4 regions of the Romboutsia lituseburensis genome follow, and region 1 is predicted to be linked to each of the others. Evidence: riboswitches for the same ligand, from Rfam matches in the RefSeq annotation. Region 1 holds a riboswitch; each other region holds the start of a gene.

What was found. A riboswitch is a leader RNA that binds a small molecule or an ion and turns the genes downstream of it on or off. The one in region 1 is predicted to bind thiamine pyrophosphate.
Region 2: it holds a riboswitch for thiamine pyrophosphate, as region 1 does, so the genes downstream of both, thiD (bifunctional hydroxymethylpyrimidine kinase/phosphomethylpyrimidine kinase) here and NWE74_RS04000 (MTH1187 family thiamine-binding protein) in region 1, are expected to answer to the same signal.
Region 3: it holds a riboswitch for thiamine pyrophosphate, as region 1 does, so the genes downstream of both, thiS (sulfur carrier protein ThiS) here and NWE74_RS04000 (MTH1187 family thiamine-binding protein) in region 1, are expected to answer to the same signal.
Region 4: it holds a riboswitch for thiamine pyrophosphate, as region 1 does, so the genes downstream of both, thiM (hydroxyethylthiazole kinase) here and NWE74_RS04000 (MTH1187 family thiamine-binding protein) in region 1, are expected to answer to the same signal.

What each region holds. Positions count from the first base shown of each region.
Region 1 covers NZ_JANQBQ010000001.1:793,901-801,529, reverse strand. The annotation lists gene NWE74_RS04020 (DUF421 domain-containing protein) at 1-75, opposite strand, end outside; gene miaB (tRNA (N6-isopentenyl adenosine(37)-C2)-methylthiotransferase MiaB) at 397-1,830, shown strand; gene NWE74_RS04010 (HD domain-containing phosphohydrolase) at 2,015-3,769, shown strand; gene NWE74_RS04005 (NUDIX hydrolase) at 3,846-4,457, opposite strand; TPP riboswitch at 4,576-4,677, shown strand; gene NWE74_RS04000 (MTH1187 family thiamine-binding protein) at 4,875-5,165, shown strand; gene NWE74_RS03995 (ABC transporter permease) at 5,140-5,904, shown strand; gene NWE74_RS03990 (ABC transporter substrate-binding protein) at 5,915-6,922, shown strand; gene NWE74_RS03985 (ABC transporter ATP-binding protein) at 6,903-7,629, shown strand, end outside.
Region 2 covers NZ_JANQBQ010000001.1:1,244,602-1,252,230, forward strand. The annotation lists gene NWE74_RS06065 (AI-2E family transporter) at 1-250, opposite strand, end outside; gene NWE74_RS06070 (sensor histidine kinase) at 475-2,433, opposite strand; gene NWE74_RS06075 (collagen-like protein) at 2,689-3,465, shown strand; gene thiE (thiamine phosphate synthase) at 3,499-4,128, opposite strand; gene thiD (bifunctional hydroxymethylpyrimidine kinase/phosphomethylpyrimidine kinase) at 4,135-4,974, opposite strand; TPP riboswitch at 5,085-5,180, opposite strand; gene NWE74_RS06090 (GIY-YIG nuclease family protein) at 5,257-5,565, opposite strand; gene epsC (serine O-acetyltransferase EpsC) at 5,632-6,186, opposite strand; gene cysK (cysteine synthase A) at 6,198-7,097, opposite strand; gene NWE74_RS06105 (NUDIX hydrolase) at 7,333-7,629, opposite strand, start outside.
Region 3 covers NZ_JANQBQ010000001.1:1,311,361-1,318,989, forward strand. The annotation lists gene NWE74_RS06410 (GTP pyrophosphokinase) at 1-1,252, opposite strand, end outside; gene msrA (peptide-methionine (S)-S-oxide reductase MsrA) at 1,376-2,317, opposite strand; gene NWE74_RS06420 (thiamine phosphate synthase) at 2,599-3,234, opposite strand; gene thiH (2-iminoacetate synthase ThiH) at 3,234-4,337, opposite strand; gene NWE74_RS06430 (thiazole synthase) at 4,365-5,147, opposite strand; gene thiF (sulfur carrier protein ThiS adenylyltransferase ThiF) at 5,172-5,969, opposite strand; gene thiS (sulfur carrier protein ThiS) at 5,971-6,165, opposite strand; TPP riboswitch at 6,278-6,388, opposite strand; gene NWE74_RS06445 (threonine/serine exporter family protein) at 6,648-7,142, opposite strand; gene NWE74_RS06450 (threonine/serine ThrE exporter family protein) at 7,144-7,629, opposite strand, start outside.
Region 4 covers NZ_JANQBQ010000001.1:3,424,287-3,431,915, forward strand. The annotation lists gene NWE74_RS16485 (iron-sulfur cluster biosynthesis family protein) at 1-140, shown strand, start outside; gene NWE74_RS16490 (cation-translocating P-type ATPase) at 770-2,533, opposite strand; gene NWE74_RS16495 (metal-sensing transcriptional repressor) at 2,903-3,178, opposite strand; TPP riboswitch at 3,392-3,485, shown strand; gene thiM (hydroxyethylthiazole kinase) at 3,629-4,423, shown strand; gene tenA (thiaminase II) at 4,451-5,125, shown strand; gene thiT (energy-coupled thiamine transporter ThiT) at 5,118-5,714, shown strand; gene NWE74_RS16515 (hypothetical protein) at 5,922-6,596, shown strand; gene NWE74_RS16520 (MarR family winged helix-turn-helix transcriptional regulator) at 6,682-7,107, opposite strand; gene NWE74_RS16525 (FUSC family protein) at 7,315-7,629, shown strand, end outside.

The sequences.
Region 1 (7,629 bases):
ACCTTTACCCATAACTCTTAGAGATATTAAAACAACTATATATAACAAAATACTTCTTATTAAAACTACTAACATATTCATTTTCCTTTCAAAGTCATATGATAAATTATTATTACCATTTATATAATTTTGATTCATAAAACTAATGTTAAAACCTTTTAAAATTTTTACAAATTTGATATAATTAACTTTAAATTGAATTATAAAAATGTTTTTATATGACTAAAAATTATAATTACAAGTTAGATAGATAAAAAATTACATTTTGAGTTTGATGGACTAAGCCATTGTAAGATTAAGTTATCACCTAATGTAGTGGTTTAATTGAAGCGAATTCTTTATCTATTTCAAAATATAAATTATAGAGTAAATAAGTAACAAATTGGGAGGATTATAATGAGTAAAAGAAAGCAAGTACAAGTTCCTATAGAAAAAATACAAGAACAAGATAGATTTATAGAAGCAATAGCAGAGCAAAATTCAAGATATTACGCTATACATCAAGCAAAACCTAGATACTTAATACAAACGTTTGGATGTCAAATGAATGAACATGATTCAGAAAAATTATGTGCAATGCTTGATGAAATGGGATATGAAAGAGGGATAACTGCAGGTGAATGTGATTTAATAATATACAATACTTGTGCAGTAAGAGAAAATGCAGAACTTAAAGTTTATGGTAACTTAGGTCAATTAAAATTCCAAAAAAGAAAAAATCCAGATTTAAAAATAGCTGTATGTGGATGTATGATGCAACAACCTCACGTTGTAAAAGAGTTAAAATCTAAATATAATCATGTTGATTTAGTATTTGGTACACACAACTTATATAAATTCCCTGAGCTATTAACAAAATCAATGGATAATAAAAAGATGCTAGTTGATGTGTGGGATGTTGATGGAGAAGTAGTAGAAGGTCTTAAGAGTACTAGAAAGTTTGAATTAAAAGCTTTTGTTAATATAATGTATGGATGTAACAATTTCTGTACTTACTGTATCGTACCGTACACAAGGGGAAGAGAAAGAAGTAGAAAACCAGAAGATATAATAAATGAAATAAAAGAATTAGCTGCAAATGGGACTAAAGAAGTTACATTACTTGGTCAAAATGTTGATTCATATGGTAAAACTTTAGAAAACTCTATAACATTTGCAGAACTTTTAAGAAAAGTAAATGATATAGACGGCATAGAAAGAGTTAGATTTATGACATCTCATCCAAAGGATATATCAGATGAAGTTATATACGCAATAAGAGATTGTGATAAAGTTTGTGAATTTTTACATTTACCAGTTCAATGCGGTAGTACACCATTACTTAAAAAAATGAATAGACATTATACTAAGGAATACTATTTAGAAATAGTAGAAAAGGCTAAGAAAGAAGTTCCGGATATAGCTTTCTCTACAGACTTAATGATCGGATTCCCAGGGGAAACTGATGAAGATTTATTAGAAACTATAGATGTAGTAGAAAAGGTTAGATACGGTTCTGCTTTTACATTCATATATTCTAAGAGAAAAGGGACTCCAGCTGCTGAAATGGAAAACCAAATACCAGAAGATATAAAACATGAGAGATTTAATAAAGTATTAGAGAGAGTAAATACTATAGCAGCAGAAATTAATAAAGAATACGTAGGAAAAACAGTGGAAGTCTTAGTAGAGGGAAAAAGTAAGACTGATGAAGAGAAATTTACAGGAAGAACAAGACAAAATAAATTAGTTAATTTTGAATCTTGTGAAAAAGATTTAATAGGAAAATTAGTTATGGTGGAGATAACTGGAGCTAATAGCTTCTCGTTAGTAGGTAAGGAAAGTAAATAATTTTTAAATAGAAGGGGTTGTCTCAGGATAGATGCATTTAATCTATTAGCATTGAATTTAGTTGCTTTTAGTTTAGATTTTTTTGAGACAGTCCCTTTCAATATATTATTAGTACAATGGGGGATAAATTTAATTGATGTGAAAAAAGGTGGAGAATAATTAATAAAACATAGGAGACTTGATTATGTTTGACAATATGTTAGAGATATTACTAGATAATATTCCATACTCTATTTGGCTAAAAAGCAAAGAAGGACATTTTATATTTGTAAATAAATGCCTATGCGATAGTTTGAAAAAAACCAAAGAAGAGATATTAGGAAAAACTGTTTATGATATATATGGAGAAAAATTAGGAACAGAATATACAAAAAATTATAAAGAAGTGGAAAATCTAGGAGAAGCTAAAATGTTTTCGGGATATCAAGATGATATATTTTTAGAATGTTATATAGCGCCTATTAAAAAAGATGGAAAAATAGAAAGTTATTTAGGTATACTCCAAGATCAGACTGAACGCAAAAAATATGAAGATGAAATAGTAAAACAAAAAAATTTATTAAAAACTATAATGGATACAATTCCAGATTCTATATTTTATAAAAATTTAGATGGTGAATACATTAACTGTAATGTATCTTTTGCCCAAAATTATTATGAAAGTGATAAGGAAAAAATTATAGGAAAAAAAGATTTAGATATTATAAAAGATGAAAATTTTAAAAATCAAATTATTAAATCTGATGAAAAAATAATAAGAGAGCGAACTACTCAAACTACGAATATTAATATAAAAGTTAATGGAGAAACAAAATATATGGAGTGTATAAAAACTCCTTTAGTAGATATAGAAAATAACATGTGGGGAATTGTTGGTATATCAAGGGATATAACTGAAAGAAAACTGGTAGAAAAAGAATTAAGAAAAATAGGTTATAATGATAAGTTAACAAACGTTTATAATAGGGCTTACTTTGACGAAAAAATTAAAACTCTAGATAATGAAAGGTATTTGCCATTAAGTTTAATAATGGGGGATGTAGATGGATTAAAAATAGTAAATGATACATTAGGTCATTTAAAAGGAGATGAGCTTTTAGCTCAAGTATCAAATGTATTAAAAAGAGTTTGTGATGATGGGTTAATAGTTAGGTGGGGTGGAGACGAATTTATAATATTACTTCCAAATACAGAATCTAAAAAAGCAGAGCAAATATGCAAAAAAATTACACGTGCTTGTAAAAAAGAACCGTATACGTCTATACCTCTAAGTATATCCTTAGGGTATTCAACAAAAAGAAACTTAAAAGATAATATAGATGACATTATAAAAGATGCTGAAGAAAAGTTATATAAAAAAAAATTACCAAGAAATATAAATTCTAAAAAGAAAATTCTAAAAGGATTAATGGAAATCTTAGAAGAAAAAAGCTCAGATGCAAAAAAGCATACAGATAGAGTAGTATACTATGCTAAAAGATTAGGTAAAAGATTAAAACTTAGTATTGATGATCAAAAAGAGCTTATAATTTCAGCTATGCTTCATGATATTGGTAAAATAGGAATACAAAATGAAATTGCATCTAAAAATGGTAAACTAACTGACGAAGAATTTAATATAATAAAAACACATGTAGAAAAGGGATATAGGGTTGCTAAATCTAATTATGAGATAGCATATGTAGCAAATAATATACTATCACATCATGAAAAATGGAATGGTACAGGGTATCCTATGGGGTTAAAAGGCAAAGAAATACCGTTTTTAGCCAGAGTAATATGTGTTATTGATGCATATGATGCAATGACAAGTGAAAGGTCATATAAGAAACAAATGACTAATGATCAAGCTTTAAAAGAAATTGAACGATGCTCAGGTACTCAATTTGATCCTGAGATAGTTAAAGTTTTCATAGAAGAATTTAAATATGAAAATTAATTGGAGTAAAAAAAGTAGTTTATAAAATATTATATTTTATAAACTACTTTTTTATATTATATAAATAATTACCATACTAATCATTTAAAATTTCTAAGAAGTTTTGAAGTATTTTTGCAGTTATACCCCAAATAATATAATTATTATATTGATAAAATAAAACCTCGTAATTTCCTTTTCCAAATTTATAGTTTTCTTTGTTTGGAATTATATCATAAGGAAAATTGCTATCTGGTATAATTTTTACTTCATTGTTATAGTAGTTAGGCTCATATTTTAACAAATAAGGTATTGGTACTAAAAATATATGATCGACTTCATCTTTATTTATATTTAAAGTTTCAATATCATTTAATATACCGACATAAGGGTGAATAATTAAATTAGCTGGAGTTATAAGTAAATCTAGTTCAGATATTATTTGAATATTATCTGGGCATGTACCAAGTTCTTCACAAGTTTCTCGAATACAAGCATTATAAGGTGTTTCATTTAACTCTATTTTCCCACCAGGAAAGGATATTTCATTGGGTTGAGATCTCAATGTCTTGGATCTAACTTGAAATAATATATAAAAATTATTCTCTTTTTTTACAAGAGGAATGAGTACAGAAGCTTTTTTCATATTTTTGTGCCCATTTATATAAGGTTTATAGTTTGAAAGTTTATCTTTTAGGGTATTAATCATGATGTCCTCCTTATAAGTATTATATACTTATTATAGTATATGAAATAGTAAGAATTATAGGACAAATATAAAATAATTGTTAAAAAATGATAATTATAGTATAATCAAATTGAAAATACACATATTTCAGGGGAGCCAAGTAGCTGAGAGGAGATAATAAATCTCGACCCTTTAAACCTGTTTGGATAATGCCGGCGTAGGGAGAAAATCAGATTATATAAAGGCTATATTAAAAAGTAAGTTTTGTAATAATCAACAATTAAAGCCAAAATATAATTTCTCCTTTTATAATTACGAAATATCGATTTTAAAATAGGAGATTAATTATATTTTGGCTTTTTTATGTTCAATTAAACTATTTTTTTATAAATATAGAAATATTATCTGAATGAATAAAAATAAAGGATGGTGGATTATATGGTAATAGCAGATGTAGCAGTAGTACCTTTAAGACCTTATAAAGGTGAAGAAGAAATGTACAAGGTTGTAGATGTATGTATAGAAGAAATAAAAAATAGTGGTCTAAAATATGAAATAGGTGCAATGAGTACAACGATAGAAGGCGACTTTGACGAAGTATTTGAACTTCTAAAGAAAATACATAAAATACCTTTTGATCTTGGCTGTGAAAGAGTTATAACAACAGCTAGAATAGATGAAAAAGCTGGGGGAATAACAATAGATGAAAAGCTTAAAAACCATAGATAAAGTAAAAAATAGCTTATATCCAATAATTACATTTTTAAGCATATTACTTATATGGGAATTAGTAGTACAAATAAATGATATACCTAAATATATACTTCCAGCACCAAGTGACATAATAAAGGTATTTAGTAAAGATTATTTAAACTTATATACAAATACTTTAACAACTTTAAATGAAGCATTGTTAGGGTTTATTATAGCAATTATAATATCTTTAGTTATGGGAATACTTATGGACTTCATACCGATATTTAAAAAATGTGTTTACCCAATAATGGTTGTATCTCAAACAATACCAACTATTGCAATAGCACCTCTTTTAATAATATGGTTTGGATTTGATATGTTACCTAAAGTTATAATGGTAACTATGACATGTTTTTTCCCAATACTTATAAGTTTTGTAGATGGAATAGAAAATTTAGATAAAGATTATTTAAACTTATTTAAAACAATGAATAGCTCAAAATTATCAACATTTATACATTTGAAGTTTCCAATGTCTATGGAGAAGCTTTTTTCAGGACTGAAAATTTCAGCAACTTATGCAGTAGTTGCAGCAACAGTAGCAGAGTGGTTAGGGGGAACCAAGGGGCTTGGAGTATATATGGTGAGAGCAAAGAGTGCTTATGCTCTTGATAAGGTATTTGCTTCAACAATACTTGTAGTAATTTTTAGTTTATTATTTGTATTGTTAGTGCAATTAATAAAAAAAATAGTGTTAAGGCACAACAACTAGGGAGGATTTTATGAAACTTAAAAAATTAGTTAGTCTAGGATTAATAAGTGCACTTACAATTAGTACTTTAAGTGGGTGCTCAAGCAATAAGAAGTCTGAAGATAAAAAATCTAATGAAGAAAAGGTTACAATGGTACTAGATTGGACACCTAATACAAATCATACTGGATTATTTGTAGCTCTTGAAAATGGGTATTATAAAGAACAAGGGTTAGATGTTGATATAATACAGCCACCAGAAGGAGGAGCAGCTACTTTAGTGGCTACTCAAAAGGCAGACTTTGGAATAAGTTATCAAGAGGAAGTTACATTTGCTAAAACAAGTGATGATCCACTTCCGATAAAAGCTGTAGCAACAGTTATACAACATAATACTTCTGGGTTTGCAGCGCCAAAAGATAAAAATATAAAATCACCAAAAGACTTTGAAGGGAAGGTTTATGGTGGTTGGGGTTCACCAGCTGAAGATGCTATATTAGATGCGGTTATGAAAAAAGAAGGTAAAGATTTTAAAAATCTAAAAGTAGTAAATATAGGAGATGATGATTTCTTTACAGCGACAAGCAAAAACATAGATTTTGCATGGATTTTTGAAGGATGGACTGCGATAGAAGCAAGTCAACGTGGAGTAGAGTTAGACTATATACCAATAGGTGAAGTTGATAAAAGACTTGATTATTATACACCTATTATAATATCGAATGAAAAATTATTAAAAGAAAAACCAGAAGTTGCTAAAAAATTCTTAGAGGCAACAAAAAAAGGTTATGAATATGCAATAGAAAATCCTAAGGAAGCTGCTAAGATACTTGTAAAACATGCACCTGAAATAGATGAAAACCTAGCAATAAAAAGTCAAGAATATTTAGCTGAAAAATATATTGATGATGCAAAAAGATGGGGAGAAATGAAAGACAGTGTATGGAACAATTATACAGAGTTCTTAAGAGAATATAAATTGATAAATAAAGACTTAAAACCTAGTGAGGCTTATACTAATGAATTCTTACCAAAATAAAAATGTTAAAATAGATATTAAAAACATTTCTAAATCTTATGAAGATGTTAAGGTATTAGATAATATAAGTATAAGGGTCTGTGAAGGTGAATTTGTAAGTATACTTGGCCCTAGTGGATGCGGTAAAAGTACTATATTTAATATGATTACAAATTTAATCGAATATGATAGTGGAAGTATTGAGATTAATGGTAAATTGAGTTATATGTATCAAAAAGATTTATTACTACCTCATAAAACTATAATAGATAATGTTAGTTTGCCATTAACTATTATGAAGGAAAAGAACTTTTATAATAAATCTATAAGAAAAAAAGAAGCGCATAAAAATGTTATACAGTATTTTAAAACATTTGGATTAGAAGGGTATGAAAATAAATATCCAAAAGAATTATCTGGTGGGATGAAACAAAGAGCTAATTTTTTAAGAACTTTTGTAAATTCAAATGATATTATGCTGCTAGATGAGCCATTTGGAGCGCTAGACTCTATAACTAAAGCATCAATGCAAAATTGGTTATTAGATATAAAAAATAAAGTAAATTCAACTATACTATTAATAACTCATGATATAGATGAAGCTATAATGTTATCTGACAAAATATATGTTATATCTAAAAAGCCTGCAATTGTAAAAAAAGAATTTACAATTGATAAAACTTATATAAGTGATGAAAACCTAGAATATATTGTTAAATTGAAAAAAG
Region 2 (7,629 bases), 450 kb from region 1:
CTTTTTTCTTAATATTCTTTATTGAATCAAAAACTAAAACTCTTTCTTCATAAAAAGCTAATATAAAGTTTAACAGATATGCTATTACAAACCCTATTATAAATGGCTGCAAAGTTGAAACTATCCATCCTAATGTACTTGTAAATTCATCCATTTTATTTAATATACTAAAAAATGTTATGCTTGCACATATTACTAAAAATGAATATACAGATATTGTTGTATATTTTTTATTCCAATCAATCTTCATGTTTCCTCCCTCTTTTTTTAATACTACTTTTAATTATACCCTATTACTTCATTTTAATATCATTTATTTAAATTTCATTTATTTCTATAGGGTATTTGTACAAGTAATATATCATATATATATATAATTGTCATTACTTTTAGCATTCACATTGTTGAATTTTTATTCATATACAATACATTATAAAATTAATAAAAAAATACCTTAAATATTTTAAGGTATTTTTACTTATCAATATCAGACATTTCTAATTTTACAACTTCTCTAAATGCCATATTTTTTATGCTTTTATCCTTAACTATTTTATCACAGTGTTTTATTGGTAGTATAACTTCAAAGGTACTCCCCTTATTTTCTTGACTATACACATTTATGTGCCCATTGTGTATTTTTATTATTTCATCCACTATACATAAGCCAACCCCACTTCCTTCGTTACTTCTTGATAAAGATGAATCTATTTGATAAAATCTATGAAAAATTTGTTCTATTTTATCTTTAGCCATACCTATACCATTATCTTTGATAGCTATGCTCACATTTTCTTTATATTTTTTCATATATACTTCTATTTTTCCATTTTTATTAGTAAATTTTATAGCATTGGATAATAGATTTAAAATAGCTCGTTCTATTTTTTCTAAATCTATACAAGTTATAATTTCTTCATCTTCTGTATCAAATATTAAATCTATATTTTTCTGATTTGCAAAATCTATACTTTCTTCAACAACTTCTTCAACTACATAAACAATATTTACTTCTTTAAATTTACACTCATATAAACTGGCTTCAAATTTTGATATATCGATCAAATTATTAATTAATCTTGTTAATCTATTTGAATTTTGATTTATTTTATTTATTTTTTCAAGCAAATAATCCTTATTAGTTTCATCTTGTTGCACTTTAATTTCTAACAGCTTACAAATACTTATTATAACGTTTAAAGGTGTCCTAAATTCATGACTCATATTTACAATAAAATCTGTTTTTAATTTTTCTCTTTCTTTTGCTAATACATATAATTTTTTATTCTGGCTACTTCTTTTCTTTTCAAGATATATTATAAACATAGTAGCAACAAATATAAATCCTACTATAAAAAGAATTATTGCTATTGCATTTTTATCTTTTTTAGGAATTAATAATTCATGTTTTTTTCGATTTAAGATAATACTACCTTTAGGTATATTTTTTATTTCTATATCATAATTATATATTTCATTATAGTCAAATATATAACTTCCTTCCGGCTCATTTGTTAGAGAAATATTTTCAACACTTTCACCATCTAATATTCTTAATATCATTTTAGCACTAACAATACCATTTCGCTGCCCAATATCCATATATCCACCTATAATTCCTGACTTTGCATAATCTGCTCTATCTGTATATAATGGTGCATTTGATACTTCTTTTAAATTATTTACAAATATTTTAGGCCTTATATAGTTGTTTTCCTTATCCTTAAATACACCAGATATTATAATTGCTTCTTCCTTATCTAATGCTTTTACTTTCGATAATATTTCTTCTTCGTAATTACTTTGTATAAAATTAATTTTTACATACTTTTCTAACAAATATGAACTATTTACTATATCATATTTTATTTTTTCATTATAAAATGTATTATCTAATAAAATATTTATATTCTGTATATCAGGTTGCAATTTAGTTATAATATCTATTATTTGCAATTTATTTTTTGAATCAATAAATCCTGTTATATATTTTTTTTCATCTTTAGTTAAGTAGACCTCTTGGTTTACACCTATAAAAACTAAGGGCTTTTTATTAAAAATACTATGTTTATTAAAAATTTCTGGCTTTATAGCATCATATGATTCATCATCTACAGTGACAATTAAATCAATATTTATATCGCTATATTTAATTTTTAATAGCTCTCTAAATTTATCTATATATTCCTCATCACTTCTTTTCTTACTATCTAGGTATTCAATATTTAAATTTATATCATATTTACCATTTTTTTTAAGCTCATCTTGAATACCTTTTAAGACCGAAAGTTCCCATAAATTTTTGCTATCATATGAGTTTATAATAAGGATATTCTTATTTTCAGCTTTATAATCCTCTTTCGCTAAAATATCTATCTTAAAACCTATTGAAATAAATAAAATCATCACAATTAGTATCCTTGTTTTATTCATTTGATGTCAAACGCTCCTTTGAATGTTTTTATATAAGTCTTAATTATATTAGATTACTTTTTATTATCTACATCTATTTTATAAAAAATTCATATATCAATTCTAAATTAAAGCTATTTTACACTATATTAATTACAATTAACTTGAACGTTATAATTTATTTGCTATTTAATGTCCCATTTTTAACATAAAAAGCATATATGTATATTACGTAGTAAAACTACAAATTAAAATATTTAACATGGAGTGTTGTATATGTATAAAGACTATATAGGAAAAGACAACAATTGCAACAATGATTGCAAGAAGCCTTCTTATTGTAAGACTTCTATATGTTCTTCAAAATCTTGTTCTTGTGATGTAAATCACAAAAAATCTACCAAAAAGAGTTGTAAGAATATGAATACAGGATCTTGTCCTGTTTTTGTATATCCTGTAGATTTAGCTGATTGTCAAATCTACAATATCTTATGTAGCTGTATTGGAAAAGTAGTGGGGTTGAAATTAGAAAATAGTGAATGTATTTTAAGACTACGCATTTGCAAAGTTAATCATTGCGCTGTTATGGGGAAAACTTCTTCTGGAAAAGGTCCTATTTATATCAAATTAAATACTATTCAGTATATTGATTTAGGTAAAGAAACTTATATAAATCCTTTATGCAATGTAGGAAATTGTAATACTGCTGGTATACCTGGTCCTGCCGGTCCTAAAGGAGATAAAGGAGATGTAGGTCCTACTGGCTCTAAAGGTGATAAGGGAGATATAGGCCCTATAGGTCCTCAAGGTCCTGCTGGCTCTAAAGGTGATAAGGGAGATATAGGCCCTATGGGTCCTCAAGGTCCTGCTGGAGCAGCAAGCTCTAAAGGTGAAAAAGGAGATAAAGGGGATGTAGGTCCTCAAGGCCCTGCTGGCCCTAAAGGTGATAAGGGCGATATGGGTCCTCAAGGTATTTGTGATTGTCCTATTATTCCTGAACCTAAGGCAAAAGAAAAATATATACCACCTAAAAAAGTTCCTTATAAAAAGTAAAATAAAAAGAGAGACTTTAAAAAGTCTCTCTTTTTATTTTACTGCTTCTACCCAATTTTTACTGGTAACATAAATGTCTCTTTCTTTAAGAATTGATGATACAACAGCATATCCATCACAATCAAGTTTTTTTAGATTTTCTAAATTATTTAGATTGATTCCACCTATTAAAACAATTGGTATATCTACTATTTTTTTTATTTCTCCTACAGTCTTATAAGAAACTGATTTTGCATCTAATTTAGTTGATGTAGAGTACATAGCTCCAACACCAATATAATCAGCTCCATCCTGTTTTGCTTTTTTTGCTTCATTTAAATTTCTAGCAGAAACACCTAATATTTTATTCTTCCCTATAATATTTCTTATAAATTTAGCATCTATATCACTTTGCCCAACATGCACACCATCAGCATCACAAATCATAGCAATATCAACTCTATCATTTATGATAAATGGAATATTATATTTTCGTGTTATTTCTCTAAGTTTAAATGCTTTTTCTAAAAATTCTTTACCTGATGTATCTTTTTCTCTTAGCTGAACCATAGTAACTCCGCCTCTTATTGCATCTTCTATGCATCTATAAAAGTCTCTATCCTCTAAAATATCATTATCTGTTACTAAATATAACTTTAATTTGTTTCTTATAGCATTTTTCATAATTATTTATTCAGCTAGTACTAACTGTTTTTCCTCCTTTTTGTCATTTTTTAGGTCTAATTTATAAAAATGATGTACTGGCCCAACGCCATGACCTATATCAAAGCTATTTTCAATAGCATTTGTTATATATTCTTTGCTTAACTTTACAGCCTCTTTAATATCATATCCTAACGCTAAGTGTGATGCTATAGCTGACGATATTGTACATCCAGTTCCATGAGTATTTTTTCTATTTAATCTTTTGCTTTTAAATATTTCAAATGTTTCTTTTCCAATTAGCAAGTCTATTGCATCTCCTTCTAAATGTCCGCCTTTCATCAATACATATTTAGGACCCATACTTAGTATTTCATTTCCTACTACCTTCATATCTTCTACTGTTTTTATTTTAATTCCTGTTATTTCTTCAGCTTCTGGAATATTCGGTGTTACTATATATGCCATTGGTATTAAATATTTTATTAAATTAGCCTTAGCTTCTGGTCTTAATAAACTATACCCACTCTTAGATATCATGACTGGATCTACTACTAAATTTTCTACATTATACTTTTTTAAAGTATTAGCTATCTCAAGTATGATTTCAGGACTGGATACCATCCCAATTTTTGTCGACTTAGGTTTTATATCTTCAAATACTACCTCTATTTGTTTTTTTATAATATTTTGGCTTAATTCTTCTACATCAAATACACCTTGTGTATTCTGTGCTGTTACAGCAGTTATCACACTCATTCCATATGTTCCTATTGCACTAAATGTTTTTAAATCAGCTTGAATACCTGCGCCCCCACTTGAATCGGAACCTGCTATTGTTAATGTAGGTATTTTATAATTTTTCATATTTATCCCCCTTATCTTTAGTAAAAATTTATAGTATTATTTTATAAAATAAAAAGCTATACCTAGATTAGGTATAGCTTTAATACACTTGTTTAAATATTGTAATATTTAGAGTTATGTACAAGCTTTCCTACGCTGGCATTACCCAGATCAGGTATAAGGGTCAGTTTATACTTCTCAGCCTAAAGGCTCCCCTAGCTATATTTATTATTTATTTACAATTTAATTATAGTATTTTTACTATAATTGTCAATTAATTATTATTTTTTAATTTTCTGTTTATTATTTTAATTCTTCGATTTTTCCTAGGCTATAATATAATTTATTTTCAAGTTCTTGTATAAATTCATTTCCATTTTCTATAATCCACAGCTTTTTAATTCGAGAGCATCTCTTTATATAACTTTCTAATTTCATAGCTTTACTTCTACTGTCACTTATAAAAAATATTTCTAAATTTCTATAGCCTCTAACCCTAGTATATTTTGAATTTATTCCTCTTTCATGTTCTTTCATCCTTCTTTTTATATCGGTTGTATATCCGGTATAAAGAGAATTATCCATACACCTAATTATATATGTAAAATGCATATTGTACCTCATTTATTTTTTTATAATAAAAAATGATACTATAATATGCACTTTTATTCAATGAATTTATTTAGTTTCTTTAATCAAATCTCTTTCGTTTTTTTGACCTCTCATTCTAACTATATTAGCAGCTACACCAACCACTGTTGCTCCGTCAGGCACATCTTTTAAAACCACTGCATTTGCTCCTATCTTAGAGTTAGAGCCTATATTTATAGGTCCTAATACTTTTGCACCTGCACCAATTATAACATCATCTCCAACCGTTGGGTGCCTTTTTCCTGTATCTTTACCTGTTCCACCTAATGTAGTTCCATGATATATAGTTACTCTATTTCCAACTTCTGCAGTTTCTCCTATTACAACTCCCATTCCATGATCAATTAAAATACTATCTCCTAATGTAGCTCCTGGGTGAATTTCTATCCCTGTTAAAAATCTAGCTATTTGAGATAATAATCTGGCTGCAAAAAATAATTTATGCTTATATAAAAAATGAGTAAATATATGAACTAACCTAGCATGTATAGATGGATAAAGTAAAAAAACCTCTATTTTACTTCTTGCTGCAGGGTCATTTTCCATAATATACTCTATGTCTTTATTTATTTTTTTTAACACTTGTATCACCTCTATTTAAATATTTCCATAGATATATATTTTTCAATTCCATCAGGAGCAATTGTAACTATTTTTTTATCAGAATATATTTTAGATACTTTCAAAGCACCTATAACATTTGCACCCGAAGATAATCCGACTAATATACCTTCTTTCTCAGAAAGCATTCTGACACCTTCAAATGCTTCATCATCTTTTATAGTTAAAACCATGTCAACTAGTGATTCATCGTAATTTTTAGGTATAAATCCAGCTCCAATACCCTGAATTTTATGAGATCCACTGATACCTTTTGATATAACTGGCGAATTTTCAGGTTCTATAGCTACTATAATTACATTTGGATTTTTTTCTTTTAAATATCTTGCAACTCCAGTTAATGTTCCTCCAGTACCAACACCACATACAAACACATCCAAGTCTTTTACTTGATTTAATATTTCAACTCCAGTCGTTTTATAATGACCATATGGGTTATCTTCATTTTCAAATTGATTTAAACTTTTATAATGTTTATTTTCATTTAAAAGTTCTTGTGCTTTTTTAATGGATCCGCTCATTCCACGTTTTCCTTCTGTAAGTACAAGTTTTGCCCCATAAGCTTTCATCAACTCTCTTCTTTCTATACTCATAGTCTCTGGCATAACTATTATCACTTCATAACCTTTTAACTTACCTATCATTGCTAGTGCTATCCCGGTATTGCCACTTGTTGCTTCAACTAGTACATCACCTTTTTTCAAAACCCCTCTTTTTTCCAATCCATCTATCATAAAATATACAGCTCTATCCTTTATACTACCTCCAGGATTATATTTTTCTAATTTTATATATATACTTGAACTTTCTAATTTATTTAATTTAAGCATAGGTGTATTACCTATCATTTCTAATATACTCTCATTCACCATATAACTACCTCCAAATTTTATTATCAAAATGATAATGATAAGTTTATTATATTATTATCATTTTGATAATGCAACTATATAATTTTATTTATATAATATTTTTTAATTTTTATATCCTATTTATAAGCTAAACATATTGAAAAAAGTACATTTTGTTAAATATATATTTTTTTCAAAAAGAAATGTTTTTATATATAATAAAAAATACCTGAAATATATTTCAGGTATTTTTATATTAATTAAATAATGTATCTCCCATGCTAGCAAACATTTGAAGCATCAAATATGATTTTATATCTATAATTTCATCACTTTTTAAAATTTCTTTTGCTTCTTCCTTAGAGATAAGCATTGATTCTATATCTTCATCATCTTCTAAAAACTCATTACTCAGTTCTCCTTCACATGTACAGTACACAAATGCTACTGATTCATCTGTCATTCCAGGTGATAAATAAACTTTTTGTCTACTTTTTACATAATTTATTTTCAAAAGATCTAATCCTGTTTCTTCCTTAAGCTCTCTAGCTAC
Region 3 (7,629 bases), 520 kb from region 1:
TCAATGAATTTATTTTTTCTAAGTTATAATCATATAAAATTTCTACACTATCTACATTTGTAAATCCATTTGCTATACTCTCGTATATATCTCGTACAATAGTTTTAGATTTTGTTCCAAACTTGCTTACTATTATTGATTTATTATCTTTAGATAAAACTATATCCTTTATAAATAAGACAAAATTTTCAAAGTCTTGCTTATTATTGTAAGGTTCTATTTCAAATAGAATTCTAAAGAATAGATTCCATGCAAATTCTGCATTTAACTTAGACTCTATATACTCACCTAATCTCTTACAAAATACATCTTTAAAAATAACTTCTTCTTCAAATACTATTGGCTTTGTAAAATCAATATCCTTTTTAGCAATATGATTTAATCTCCCTAATTCCTCTATCATAAGATCTCCAAATGCATCTTGGCTTTTTTGTTTCTTATTAAATGAATAGCTAATTATAGTTTCACATGGTTTTTTAAAGTCAACAACAAACCCTATACTATCTTTCATTTTTGCTGAAAAAGTATCATAAGTTATTTTAGCTAAAAACTTTTGTAGTGCTTTTGTTCTTTCATCCTCATTGCTAGTCTTTCCTGTTTGGAAGTTTTTATATAAACTTAATAACTGATTATCTATCATGGTTAAGTTATTCTTAATAGATGACATCATATCTTTTAAAAAGCTATCCCCTATTAAATATGTGTTATTTTTATAAATAATTTTATGTTCTATTTCACTCCAAAAAATATTTACTAGAGATTTTATCTGAAGCTCAAACTTAATTTGTTTATCCATATATTCAATGCATCCATCTATTCTATAAATTTCAAATCCATTTTTTTGTTTCATAGGCTGTTTTTCATTAAATTTAAGCTTTATATCTTTATTATTTTTATTATAATAATATACTTTGTCATCTGTCTTATTAAAGTATCGTCTTAAGACTCTATATATTTTATTTTCATCTTCTATAAATCTGCACTCAATTCTTATACCTATTAAATCAGATAAATTATGAATAAGATTAGTTGCTTCATTATATTTTTTTAAATATCTATTTCTTATAATTTTTTCTTGTAAACTTGTTTCTGATTTTACTCTTGCAGAAATATTTATATATTCCTGATTTTTATCTTGTAGTATATATTCAAAATTTTTTCTAAGCTCATCTGATATTAATTCTAATGTTGGAGCCATAGACTGTAACATATCTATAGATTCGTCTATAAACTCAAATTCTTTTAAACTCATTTTATTTCTCCTGTATTTTTATTTATTACTTAGTTTATCACTGTATTATACATTAAGTAAATATACTTCAAAAATACTTCATATACATTTCATATTCAATAAAATATAGCTTATAAAAATTTCTTATTCAAATAAGTATATATATTGGCCATAGCCAAGCTCTTTCATTTTTTCTCTAGGTATAAAATTTAGCGCAGATGAGTTTATACAAAATCTAATACCACCTAATTTTTTAGGGCCATCATCAAAGACATGACCTAAATGACTATCTCCTTCTTGGCTTCTAACCTCTACCCTTTTCATTCCATTAGAATAGTCATATCTTCCAACTACACATTCATTATTAATAGCTTTTGAAAAACTAGGCCATCCACATCCTGAATCAAACTTATCCTTAGATGAAAATAACACTTCTCCGCTTACAACATCTACATATATTCCTTCTTTAAAATTATCATAGTATTCATTTTCAAAAGGTCTCTCGGTCATATTATTTTGAGTTACTTGATATTGTAAGTCAGTTAAATTCTTTTTAGCCCAATTCTTTTTTACAAAATCAAATCTTCCACTACCTTTATAGTATGCCTCATAGCTTGCCCTATTTTTTTTGTAATAATTTTGATGGTATTCTTCAGCTTCGTAGAACTGTTGTGCTTCAATAATCATGGTTACAATTGGATCTGTATAAATTTCACTTTTTTCTAAATCTTCTTTTGATTTTTCTGCCATTTTTCGTTGTATCTCATCATGATAAAATATTACTGTTTTATATCTTTCTCCTCTATCATTAAACTGACCCTTTATATCTGTTGGATCAATCTGATTCCAAAATATATCTAAAAGTTCATCATATCCAATTATAGTCTCATCATAAACAATCTGAATTGCTTCTATGTGACCTGTATTTCCTGAACAAACTTGTTCATATGTGGGATTTTTAGTATGACCTCCTGTATATCCAGATACAACTTTTTCCACACCTTCATATTCATTAAATGGTTTTACCATACACCAAAAACATCCACCAGCAAAAGTTGCAAGCTTTTTCATTTTATCAACTCCTATTTTAAAAACATATACTATATTTATTCCCTAAGTAAAAGGCAACTAACCAATATAGTTTCTAAATTTTAAATTCACGACTTACTTTCTAGATAACATTAATCCTACTAGTACACATTCAATATTTATAAAAAATTCTCTTCGCTCATGTCGCCATCGACTTATTCCGTTGCTCAAAAATGGATTTTTACGCTAGCTACAATATCTGACATTACTTATTTACAGTAATTATCCACAGGTTCTAAAGTATCATAATTTTATTAAGCTAAAAAAATAAAAGACGTTTATAAAACGTCTTTTTCTTGAAATTTAAAATATTCTTTTATAGTTTCTACTACATTATCAGACTTCATAATCTGTGACATTATAGCTATATCATCACAATATTTCAATGTATTCAATGAATTTTTAGGTGTTATCCCTCCTAATGCTACAATATTTGAACTGCTTATTTTTTTAGCACTTATTAATATATCTATTCCCTTAGGATTCATACCTTTTTTACAATCAGTTTCATATATATGAGATATAGTTATATAATCAATTTTTAAATTATTTACTTTTTTTAACTCTTCTAAATACTCTATTTCTTCTATACTATGAGTTGATATTCCCAATATTTTATTATCTTTAAATACATAGTTATTTTGCAGATTTTTTTTAAATAGAATAAATGGTAAATGAATACCATCTGCATCTACTTCTTCAAATACATCAACATTTGAATTTATAATCAAATTATATTTTTTATTTATATTTTTAAGACTATATTTTATTTTATAATATATATTTTTAAGCTGTTCATTATTTAAATCTTTTTCTCTTATTATTATATTTTCAATTCCATTATAAACTGAATTTTTTATTGATTCAAAGTACTTATCTTCATCACATAAGCTTCTATTAGTTATAAGGTACACTAAAATCGCTCCCAATCTTTAAATATATGCTGATAACCTATAGAATGTAACATATCTTTAACTTGTCCTACATTACTTTCATCGCTTATTTTAAACTGTGATGTATCTTTACTGCCTTGAGAATGACCACCTACATCCGTTGATACTCCAGCACTTAGCTTAGTTATTCCTAAAGGAATTAAGTTTTTTCTAAGATCTAAGGATTCTCTTGTTGATAAATTTATCCCCCCATGATTATCAAATAGTCTCATACATAAAATAGCTTGTACTAATTCTACATCATTTACATCTTTTATACCATCATAACATCCTTTAAATGGTCTAATTCTTGGTACTGAATATGATATTTCTATATGCGGATATTTATTTCTTAAGTATTTCCCATGCAATAAAGTAAAAAATGTTTCTTTTCTAAAATCATTAAGACCTAATAGCGCTCCAATAGATAAACTTCTCATACCTGCCTTTGCACCTCTCTCAGGAGCATCTAATCTATATTTATAATTTGATTTTGGACCTTTTATATGTACTTCTTTGTATATATCTTCATCATAAACTTCTTGATATACAGTTAGAGAATCAACACCTTTATATACAAGATATTCATATTCTTTTTCATCCATAGGATACACTTCTATACCTATAGATGAAAATTTAGATTTTAGTGTTTCCACTGCTTCTCCTATATATTTTACGTCTGAATGTATATTGCTTTCTCCTGTAAGTATTAATAGATGTTTAAAACCTTCCTTTGATATAAACGCACCCTCATTTTTTATTTCTTCTATTGTTAATTTCTTTCTTTTTATACCACTGTCTAAGTTGTATCCGCAATATACACATTTATTAATACAATAATTTGCTATATACATCGGCGTGTATAAACATATTGTTTTTCCAAAATATTGATTAGTTATTTTATTAGATTTTTGTGCCATTAATTCTAAATACTTTACTGCCTTTTTCGAAAGTAAATTAAGCAAATCATATTCATCTAAATAATCTTTTTGCAACGAATTCAATATATTTTCATCGGTTACATTATCCATATATCCATATATATCAAAATCTTTATACGAATTTAAAACATCATAAAAACTCATGATCCCCACTCCCCTAAAAGTTTATATTTACTTTACTGTGCTTAACTGTGATAAAAAACCAGTTAGAGGTGATGATGCATTTGCATAATCAGATACTATTCCACACTTAGCAAGATATGCTTCTCTTCCACCTTCTACTGCTAATCTAAATGCTTTTGCCATTTTTACTGGATCATTGCTTGATGCAATTGCGGTATTTACTAATACTGCTGCAGCTCCCAGCTCCATTGCTTCCATTGCTTGAGATGGCTTTCCAATACCTGCATCTACAATTATAGGTATATCTAATTCTTCAATCATAATCTTTATCATTTCTTTCATCCTAATCCCTCTATTTGATCCTATAGGAGATCCTAAAGGCATTACAGCTGCTGCTCCAGCATCTATAAGCCTTTTTCCAGCATAAAGATCTGGGCTCATATACGGAAGGACTACAAAACCTTCTTTAGCCAGAATTTCAGTTGCTTTGATTGTCTCATCATTATCTGGTAATAAATATTTTGTATCTGAAATAATTTCTATCTTTACAAAATTTCCACATCCCATTTTACGTGCAATTCTTGCAATCCTAACAGCTTCTTGATGATTTGTTGCTCCTGATGTATTCGGTAGTATTGTCATCTCTTTTGGTATATGTGTTAATATATTTTCTTCTTTATTATCTAGATCAACTCTTCTAAGAGCCATTGTTATTATTTCACTATTACTCTCATTTATTACCTTAGGTAATATTTCATTTGATCCATATTTTCCTGTTCCTATAAGAAGTCTACTATTAAATTTATGATCTCCTAAAACTAATCTATCCATATTATCCCCCTAAATTTGCTATAATTAATATTTATCAACTAATATTTTAATCACTAAGTTTGCCATATGATTTGCACATATAGCGACTCTAGGTGCCATTAGACCATCTCCAATTTTTGCTTCACTTACTAAGTCTCCACATATGTAAAAATTTTCTCTAAGTTTTTTTGTTTGTATCATATTTGAATCATAATATCCTGCCATTCCAGATGATGCAATTAAAAATTTTTCTTTCATATTTGTTAATATATAATTACTTATTTCAGCTTTTGATTTTGGATTATCAAAAGCTTCTACAATAATGTCTGCATCTTTAAATAAATTCATATTTTCTTTAGTAATTTTTTCATTAATTTTTTTTATATTTATAAAAGGATTTATATTATTTAAATTATTTTTAATGGCACTTGTTTTATAACTGCCTATATCATCTATAAAATACTGTTGCCTATTTAAATTAGATGGCTCAACAATATCATAATCGGCTATAATTAGCTCCCCTACTCCAATCCTCGCTAAAGAAATTGCTATGTTTGATCCTAATCCGCCTAATCCTAATATAGCAACACTTCCTTTTTTTAGCTTCTCATGTATATTGGGAGTATGCCTTGCAGCTAAAAGTTTTTCTATTTTATCTAAATTTAAATTTTCACCCCTTTTAATTAAACTAACTTTATCACTTTCTTGTAACTTATAATTTTTTTCAACAGGGTAGCCATTTAATATTACAATGTCGCTTTCTTTTTTGTACTTATCCCTAACTTCATATAAAGTTAATTTCTCATCTATTTCTGTATGAATTTCATTTAAAAAAATTTTAATTTTAACCCCCCCCTACAAAGCTTATTACTTCTATAATATCTTCCTCTGTTAAAATATAATTTTTATATTTCTCAGACTCTATTATTTCAAAATTCACCTCAACTACCACTTGTTCTTCATTTAAATTGAAATACTCTAAAAGACTTAAAATATTTTTATTATCTCCAAGTGATAGATTTTTCCCATTTACTTTCATATTACCCCCTTCTAAATAAAAATTGTATTATTGTTTCAATAAAAAAGTGCTTATCCTATTTCTAGGAAAGCACTTAATTTACATAATATAAAAAATGTATACTCAAAAATTTTAGTATACTTAAAAGCTTCCCTTCGCAAGCATTACCTTGATCAGGTTTAGTAGGGTATTAAGTTGAGGCTTTTCTCTCAGCTAGCCAATTCTAGCTCCCCTAGCTTATATTCTATTAACTTTTACACTTTGAGTATAGCATAGTGTTTTTACCATCTCAACAATGTAATATAATATTTTATCTTTTTTATCGTTAAATTTTTAATTATACAATTTGAGTTGACTTTATATCACTTAAATTATATAATTAAAAAGATTTTGTATAAAACCACTGCAAAATTACTACACAGTTTAAGTTTGAAATATATATTAAGAGCTTAATTTAAAAATTAAGCAAATCCCCATTATTTTTAATAATGGGGATTTTAAATTTACTCAAAACTTTCTTCTAACGTTTGTTTTGTGTTTTTTATCCTTTTTGGAGACTTTAACAAATTATCTAGTGTCTTGTGCAAATTAAAATTTCTAAATAAAGTAGATACAAAAATAACGCCTAGTGCTAAAGCACCCGCTAAGGATAATGTATTTATACCATAATCTATAGCTTTTATATAATCTCCTTTTATAAATTCATACATTGTATTATATACACCATAACCTGGAACTAAAGGTATTAAACAGCATACAGATAATGTTGTTGCTGGAGTTTTATACACTCTAGCACAAATTTCACAATATATACTAAAACATATTGCAGCTATAAAAAATGAAGATACCTGAGAAACTTCATTGGCTAAACAAAGTTTATAAGCAAACCAACTTAATCCTCCTCCAAATCCAGCTGCTAAAAGTCGTCTTCCTTTTATATTAAAAATAATACCAAAGCTTATTGCAGATAGTGCTGATGCTATTGCTTCTAGTATCATATTAAATCCCCCCCATTGTTAAATATAAATGTATTACTGCTCCTGTACCAACAGCAATAGATACTGCCACTAAAAATGCCTCTGCAGCTTTAGTAAGACCGGATATTAGTTGACCTTCTATTATATCTCTTATAGAATTAGTTAGTGCAAGTCCTGGTACCAACAACATTATACATCCAGCTATTAATTTATCAATCTCTCTGATTATCCCTATCTTTAAAAGTATTATAGAAAAAATAGCTATAATTGCACCACATATGCTATTTATAAAAAATTCATTTAGTGATGACTTGCTTAAACTCATAAAAATTAATTTGGTTATGATTCCCACTAAAAAAGAAACTATAATAGAATTGATTTCTCCACCAAATAACATTGTAAAAGCTGATGAAGCAATTCCTGATGCGACTAATATTTTTTCTGTATCGTAGCTATCATCAATACATATTATTTCTAATTCTCTCTCACATTCCTCAATGGATAATTT
Region 4 (7,629 bases), 2.6 Mb from region 1:
TTTTTAAAGCAGAGGGATATGAGATAGTAATAAACGTAAAATTAGCTGCTCAATTACAAAACTTAACTATATCTTATGGTGGGCTACTTAGCAGAGATAAATTTACAGTAGAAACTGATTTTGGATTATTCAAATATTAAAAATATTTATAAATAGATAAAAAGTCGCTTCGCTTAAGCAACTGCGTTGGCGCTACACTTCATGTCGCCAACGACTTCATCCGTTGCTCAAAACAAAAAATTTAATTAATTATGAATTTAAAATAAAGAATTGGTTAATATATTATTACAAAGGTGATGTAGATTACCTTGTATCTAAACACACTAGATAAAAGCTAGGCAATAACCTAAATCTTTTACTAGTATCTATTGGGTGTCTAGATAGATGAGATGTCTTAGGATATCATATTAAATAACCTAACTGAGATTAAAATTACCTCTTTTTAAACTCATGACTGTTAGTAAATGAAGTCAATAGCCAATAGGTGACTAAATGCTAAGTAGTAGATGTTATTTAATAAAAGTCGAAAAGAGGGAAAAGCATAAGCTTTGGTAAAAGGCACTAGATTTGATGGATATAACTATTAAATCTATTGTCTTTTATTTTTTTGTAAATTAGAAAAAGTCATATAAAAGAGTTAGGCTAATATAGAATACAAAAAAGAATATACATAGGATATTATACATATATTCTTAATTAATTTATTTGAAATAATTTTAATAAATTTTTCTATTAGAATTAATCATATTAATAATTGATAATGATAGTATTAAGCAATTTTTCTATCATACAATAATGCGGCATTTAATACTACTAATACTGATCCTAAGTTATGAACAAGGGCTCCAGTTACAGGATTAAGCAATCCTAGTACTGATAAAATAATTGCAATAATATTAATTAGCATCGCTATAGTAATATTAAACTTAATTGTTTTTAATGTAGAGTTAGAAAGTCGTTTGATATATTCTATTTTACTAATATCATCTCCCATTATAGCAATATCAGCGGCTTCAATAGCAATATCACTTCCCATAGTTCCCATTGCGATTCCAACTGTAGCCGTTTTTAAGGCAGGCGCATCATTGACACCATCCCCAACCATGCATATTAGCTGTCCTTTGTTTTGTATATTAATTATAGCTGATACTTTATCTTCTGGAAGTAATGATGATTTTATTTCTTTTATTCCAACTTTATTACCTATATACTCAGCAGATTTTTTATTATCTCCAGTTAGTAGTACAGTTTGTGAAATTCCACTTTGTGAAAGTTTATTTATCATAGTATTTGCATTTTCTTTTATCGTATCTGAAAGAGCAATAATTCCTATAATACAATTTTGTTTTGCTGTAATAATAATAGCTTTTCCTTGTTCTCTTAATGATAATATTAAACTATTAATATCCTCAGGAATATTAATACCTTCCTCAATCATCAACTTTTCATTACCGCATAATATTTTATTATTTTGTACTTTAGAAACTACGCCTTTTCCAACAATCATAGAAAACTCTTCTGGTTCGCAAATATCAATTTTATTTGTTTTTGTAAAAGATACTATTGCTTTTCCTATAGGGTGCTCTGAACGGGTTTCAGCTGAACCTACACTTTTTAATAACTCATTTTCTGAGATATTAATAGGGATAATATCTGAAACAACTAAATTTCCATGAGTTAATGTACCTGTTTTATCAAAAGCGACCACATTAATTTGTCCCATACTTTCAAGTGCTTCACCAGATTTTATTAAAACTCCAAATTTCGTTGCTTGACCAATTGCAGCTACAATAGATGTTGGTGTAGAAAGAGCTAAGGCACATGGACAAAATACTACAAGTACTGTAACTGCACGTGTAATATCTTTTGTTATAAAATATGTAATAATAGCAATAGCACAAGCTGTTGGTACAAACCAAGCCGACCATTTATCTACAACTCTTTGCATCGGTGCTTTATTATCCTCTGCTTGTTTTACTAGTGATATCATTTTTTGCAATGATGAATCAGAAAAAGACTTTGTAACCTTAATATCTATTGAACCGAAACAATTAATTGTTCCTGTATATACCTTGTCACCCTTAATTTTATCAACAGGCAATGATTCTCCAGTCATAACAGATTGATCGATAGATGTTTGACCAAATTCAATTATTCCATCGGCAGGGATATTCTCTCCTGGTAAAACTCTAAGAATATCATCAATTTGAATATTTTCTGGGTCTATAAATTCTTCTTTTAAAGTTCCATCTGAGTGGTAAATAATTTTTCTACCTTTAGCAGGAACCAGCTTTAAAAGTTGTGTAATTCCTTTTTTAGTACGGTCAACTGTTTTATCTTCAAGCCATCCACCTATAGCCATAATAAATGCAACTTCACCTGCTGCAAAGACCTCTCCTATAAAAATACATGCTATCATAGCAATAGTAATAAGTAGTGCAGAGCTAATATAAAAACTTTTAACAACTCTTTCAATCGCTATCCAAGCAAGTGGAAATCCAGATATTAATATAGATATCCATGCTGGATCAATTAAAAATTAAAATTCCCAAGTAATTCCATGTGTTCTAATAAACTAATTCCTAAAAATATTCCAGATACAATAATCATTGGAAAGGAATTAAGAAAATCATTGATTTTTTTCATATTTCACCTCATTTTAAATTATTAATAAAAAAAATATACATATACCCCTATAGGTATGTATTAGAAGTGAATTATCTTAAAGTCAATAAAAAAGTCGCTTGGCTCCTGTCGCTAACGACTTCGTCCTTTGCTCAAAATGTTTTTTATACTCAAAACCAATTTATTAATATAACTTACTTTCATGAATTATCCACAGAAAATGAAGTATCATAATATCCTTAGGCATAAAAAAAGTAGTTTATATAAACTACTTTTTTTATCCCATTCTTGAAAAATGTTCAATGGCTTTTGCAAAGTCTTTAATTGTTTTTTCAGTATCTCCATGTTCAATACCATCTTTTACACAATGGTTTATATGACCTTCTAATACTAACTGTCCAACTTTATGCACTGCTTTTTTTACTGCATTGATTTGAATTAAAACATCTTCACAAGGTATATCTTTATCAACCATTTTATCTATGGCATTTAATTGTCCCATTATCTTTTTTATCCTTTTATGTAAATTATCTGAATCCATACATTGACGCATAGTCTATCCTCCACCTTTAAATTCTATCTATTATGTAGAAGAATATCATTGGTATTTAGTAATGTCAATAAAATATATACAACAGTTAAATTTTTAGATATATTTCTTACAATAAGAATAAATAGCTATTGATTGTTTATTTTTTGCTGTAAATTGGAAAAATTAGTTGACACATAAAAATAAAGTACTATACTTAAAGTGTAAATAAAATTTAAAAATTGCTAGGGGAGCCATATGGCTGAGAGGATTACCGACCCTTATACCTGATCTGGATAATGCCAGCGTAGGGAAGCTTTATAAGACTTGACACAACAAATATTATTTTAGATAGTTATAAATCTAAACATTAATTTTGATATTTATTGTACATAAAGCTATACCTAATCAGGTATAGCTTTTTTTACGTTTAAGAAAATTAAATGCTAAAACTTAAATTAGGGGGGCTTTAAGATGTTTAATTTAATTGAAAAGGTGAAAGACGTAAATCCATTAGTTTTACATTATACAAATAATGTAACTATAAATGATTGTGCTAATATAACGTTAGCATTAGGGGCAAGCCCTTTGATGAGTTTTTCATATGAGGAAGTAGAAGATATAGTAAAAGCAGCAAATTCAGTAGTTATAAACATAGGAACTATGAATTCAGAGTTATTAAACTTATATCTAATAGCAGGTAAAGTTGCTAATAAATATAAAAAGCCTGTTATATTAGATCCAGTAGGTGTATTTGCAACTGAAGCTAGAACAAATCTTACAAATAAACTTTTAAATGAAGTTAAGTTTGACGTAGTAAAAGGAAATGTGGCAGAAATTAAATTTATAGGTGGATTTGATGTAAAGGGAAAAGGTGTGGATTCATTTGATGATGAAACAGATTGTACAGAGATTATAAAAAAAGTAGCTAAGAAGTTAGAATGTGTAGTAGCAGCAACAGGAAAGACAGATATTATAACAGATGGAGATAAAGTTTATAAAATAAATAATGGAACTGAAAAACTTAAAGGAATAACTGGAACTGGTTGTATGAGTGCAAGTTTAATTGCAAGTTTCTTAGGGTGTGATGAAGACACATTAGAATGTGCCACTATGGGAGTTTTAACAATGTCTTTATGTGGTGAATTAGCTGATAGTCAAAATCCAGCTATAGGAAGCTTTAAAGTGAATTTAATGGATGAAGTATATAAATTAAATGTTGATAAATTAAATACATATGCAAAGATAGAAGAATTAGCATTAGCTTAATAAAACAAAAAGAATGGAGAGATAGATATGTTATTTACTGAGCGTTTATTTGAAGGAAGTAAAGATATTTGGGAAAGTTATTTAGAGCATCCTTTTTTAAAAGAAATAGGAGAAGGAACTTTAGATAAAGAGAAATTTAGAAAATACCTTATACAAGATTATTTATATTTAAAAGAATATACAAAAGTGTATTGTATGGGAGTTGTGAAAAGCAACACTATAAGAGAAATGAATATGTTTTATGAAGGTGCTGATGGGATCTTAAATGATGAAACAGCAAATCATATTTCATACTTAAAAGGTTTTGGAGAAAATATGGATGAAATAGAAAAATATGAGTATCACAAAAACAATGAAAGTTATACAAGCTATATGAAAAATGTATCATTAGCAGGTGGGGCTAAGGAAATAATATCTGTAATACTTCCTTGCACATGGAGTTATAACTATATAGGACTTAAATTAAAAGAAAACTATAAAGATTGTATAGAAGATAGTTTTTATAAAAGTTGGATAGAAACTTATAGTAGTGAAGGATATACTAAGTTTACAAATGATTGGATAGATTTTACTAATGAAATATGTAAAGACCTAAGTGAGGAAGAAGAAAGAAATCTTATAAGTATATTTAGAAAAGCTAGTATATATGAAATGGACTTTTGGCATATGGCATATGAAGGGAGTGAGCTAGCTTATGTTTAATAGTATATTACTTGTAGTTTGTGTAGTTCCATTAGTTTTATATGTTTTAAAAATAAGAAAGTATAAATTTAAAACAAAAGAAATGGTTGTAATAGCAATGTTTAGTGCAATGAGTTATATATTATCATTAATTCCATTTGTAAGATATCCTCAAGGTGGAGGAATTAACATGTTCTCAATGTTACCATTGTTATTGGTATCAGTTTTATATTCAAGAGAGGCAGGACTTACAGCCGGTCTTATAACAGGAACTATAAGCTTATTAATAGGCGGATACATAATGCACCCTGCTCAAGTTATCTTAGATTATGCTATTCCTGATATGGCACTAGGTCTTAGTGATATGTTTGGAAAAGATGATAAGAAAAAAATTATATTTGGTAGTTTAGTTGCAATATTATTAAATACAACGTCACACTTCTTATCTGGAGTATTTTTCTTTGGTCAATTTGCACCAGAAGGAATGAACCCCGTACTTTATTCATTCTTATACAACTTCTCAGGTCATGGAGTAGAAGGAGTACTTTGCGTAGTTATAATGGCATTACTTCCATTAGCTAATTTAAGAAAAGTTGCAAGTTTACAATAAATACTTTCATGACATAAATTATCAAATTGTAAATAAATTGTAAGAATATTGTTATTTTATTGTAAATACTTATTATGCAAAATTTGGTATCATTAGTTTAAGCTAAACGAATTTTAAGCAACGGACGAAGTCGTTGGCGATATGAAGTGTAGCGCCCACGCGGTGGCTTAAAGCGAAGCGAATTTTAATAATAAGGAGAATAAACTGATGAAACTAAAAGTGAGTTTACTGGCATTAATGATGAGTTTAACTTTAGTAGGATGTGCAAATCAATCAACTACTACTGAAACTAAAAAAGATAGTAATCAAGTACAAGAAAATATAGATTCACCAAAAGACAACGCAAAAGATGATAATGAACAAAGTGATGATATACAAAAAGAAGATATAGAGGCAAAACAAGAAGCAAAAAGTGATAAAGTTAAAAAAGAAGAATCTAAAAAGAATTTAAAGAAGCAAGAAGAGAAAAAAGAAGCAAAATCAGAAACAACAGATTTTAAAATATACACAGCAAAAGAAGAAGACACTCAAAGCATAGTTGAATTTGAAACTATAAAAATAAAAAATAGTGCTTCAAAAGAAGACAAAATAAATGAGCTAATATCAGCTTTAAAAAATGATTACTTCAAAGATGATGCACAAATGGTTTTACAATCAATAGACAAGAATGGTATTTTAACTATAAACTTAGTAGACCAACAAAAGTGGGCTAAACACTTTGCAGGATCAACTGGTGGAGCTATATCTCAAGCTGCTATAATAGAAACTTTATTACAAAGAGATTACCAAGGTGATTGGATAAAAGGTGTTAAAGTTTTAGTTGATGGTAGTGATGAGGAAGTATTTGATCATGCATCATTTGTAGATGTATTTTATAGATAATAATTATTAAAGAGCTATCTCTATATAGATAGCTCTTTTTCATTAAAAAATAACTATAAATGATTTTAGTTAATCAAAATATAAATTAAATAAAGTCTTTATTTATTTGCTTTAATATGTGTTTTAATTCTTCAAAACTATTATCATTTGTATTCTTAAAAGAAATATTGTAAAAATCAGTAAGTATTTTATTTGTAATATCTATATATTCTGTTCCTTTTTTAGTTAAAAAAACATTGAAAAATCTCTTGTTATTCTCATTTCTAACTCTTTTTATCAAATCTTTTTTTTCTAAAGACTGAGCCATCCTAGTTGCAGCAGCCTTATCGATAGATAAATTTCGAATTAACTCATCTTGAGGAATGCCATTAAAATTTATCACTTCTTTTAAGTAAGAAAACTCAGAATTAGTTATCTCTAAATCAATAAGATTTTTACCTATAAATGTTGTGTAATTTTTTCTAAACAAAGCTATGTTTCTTATTAAATCTAATATATCATTACTATCCAAATATATTACCACCTATCTCATTCTAATGTACATGTAACTAAAATAAAGTTAAAAAATTAAATCCATAACATATATACATATTTTAACATTATAAAATATTAAAGTAAAATCTAAATCATATTTTAATTGTTGACATATCAACTATAAAAATATATACTTTTAAAGTTGATATATCAACTTATTAAAATTATAAGGGTAGGTGATTAAATGGAAAATCAAAAAGTTAAAGCATCTTTATTTAAAGCTACGTTTATGATGATAAATTTTATTTTTTACTTAAAAGTATTTGGAAACGAAAATATAATGCTAGGCACAGTGCTAGGTATAGCAGCAATTATGTTTTTAAGAAGAGATTTTAGAGAAGAATTACTATACAGAGCCACTACATTTTTAATAATAAATCTTTATTTAGTGGTAGCTTCATATTTAGTAAATTTAAATATTTACATAGGCATTATTTTAAATTTTACTACTATATTTACAATAACTTATTTATACATGAATGATTTTAAAAATCCAACA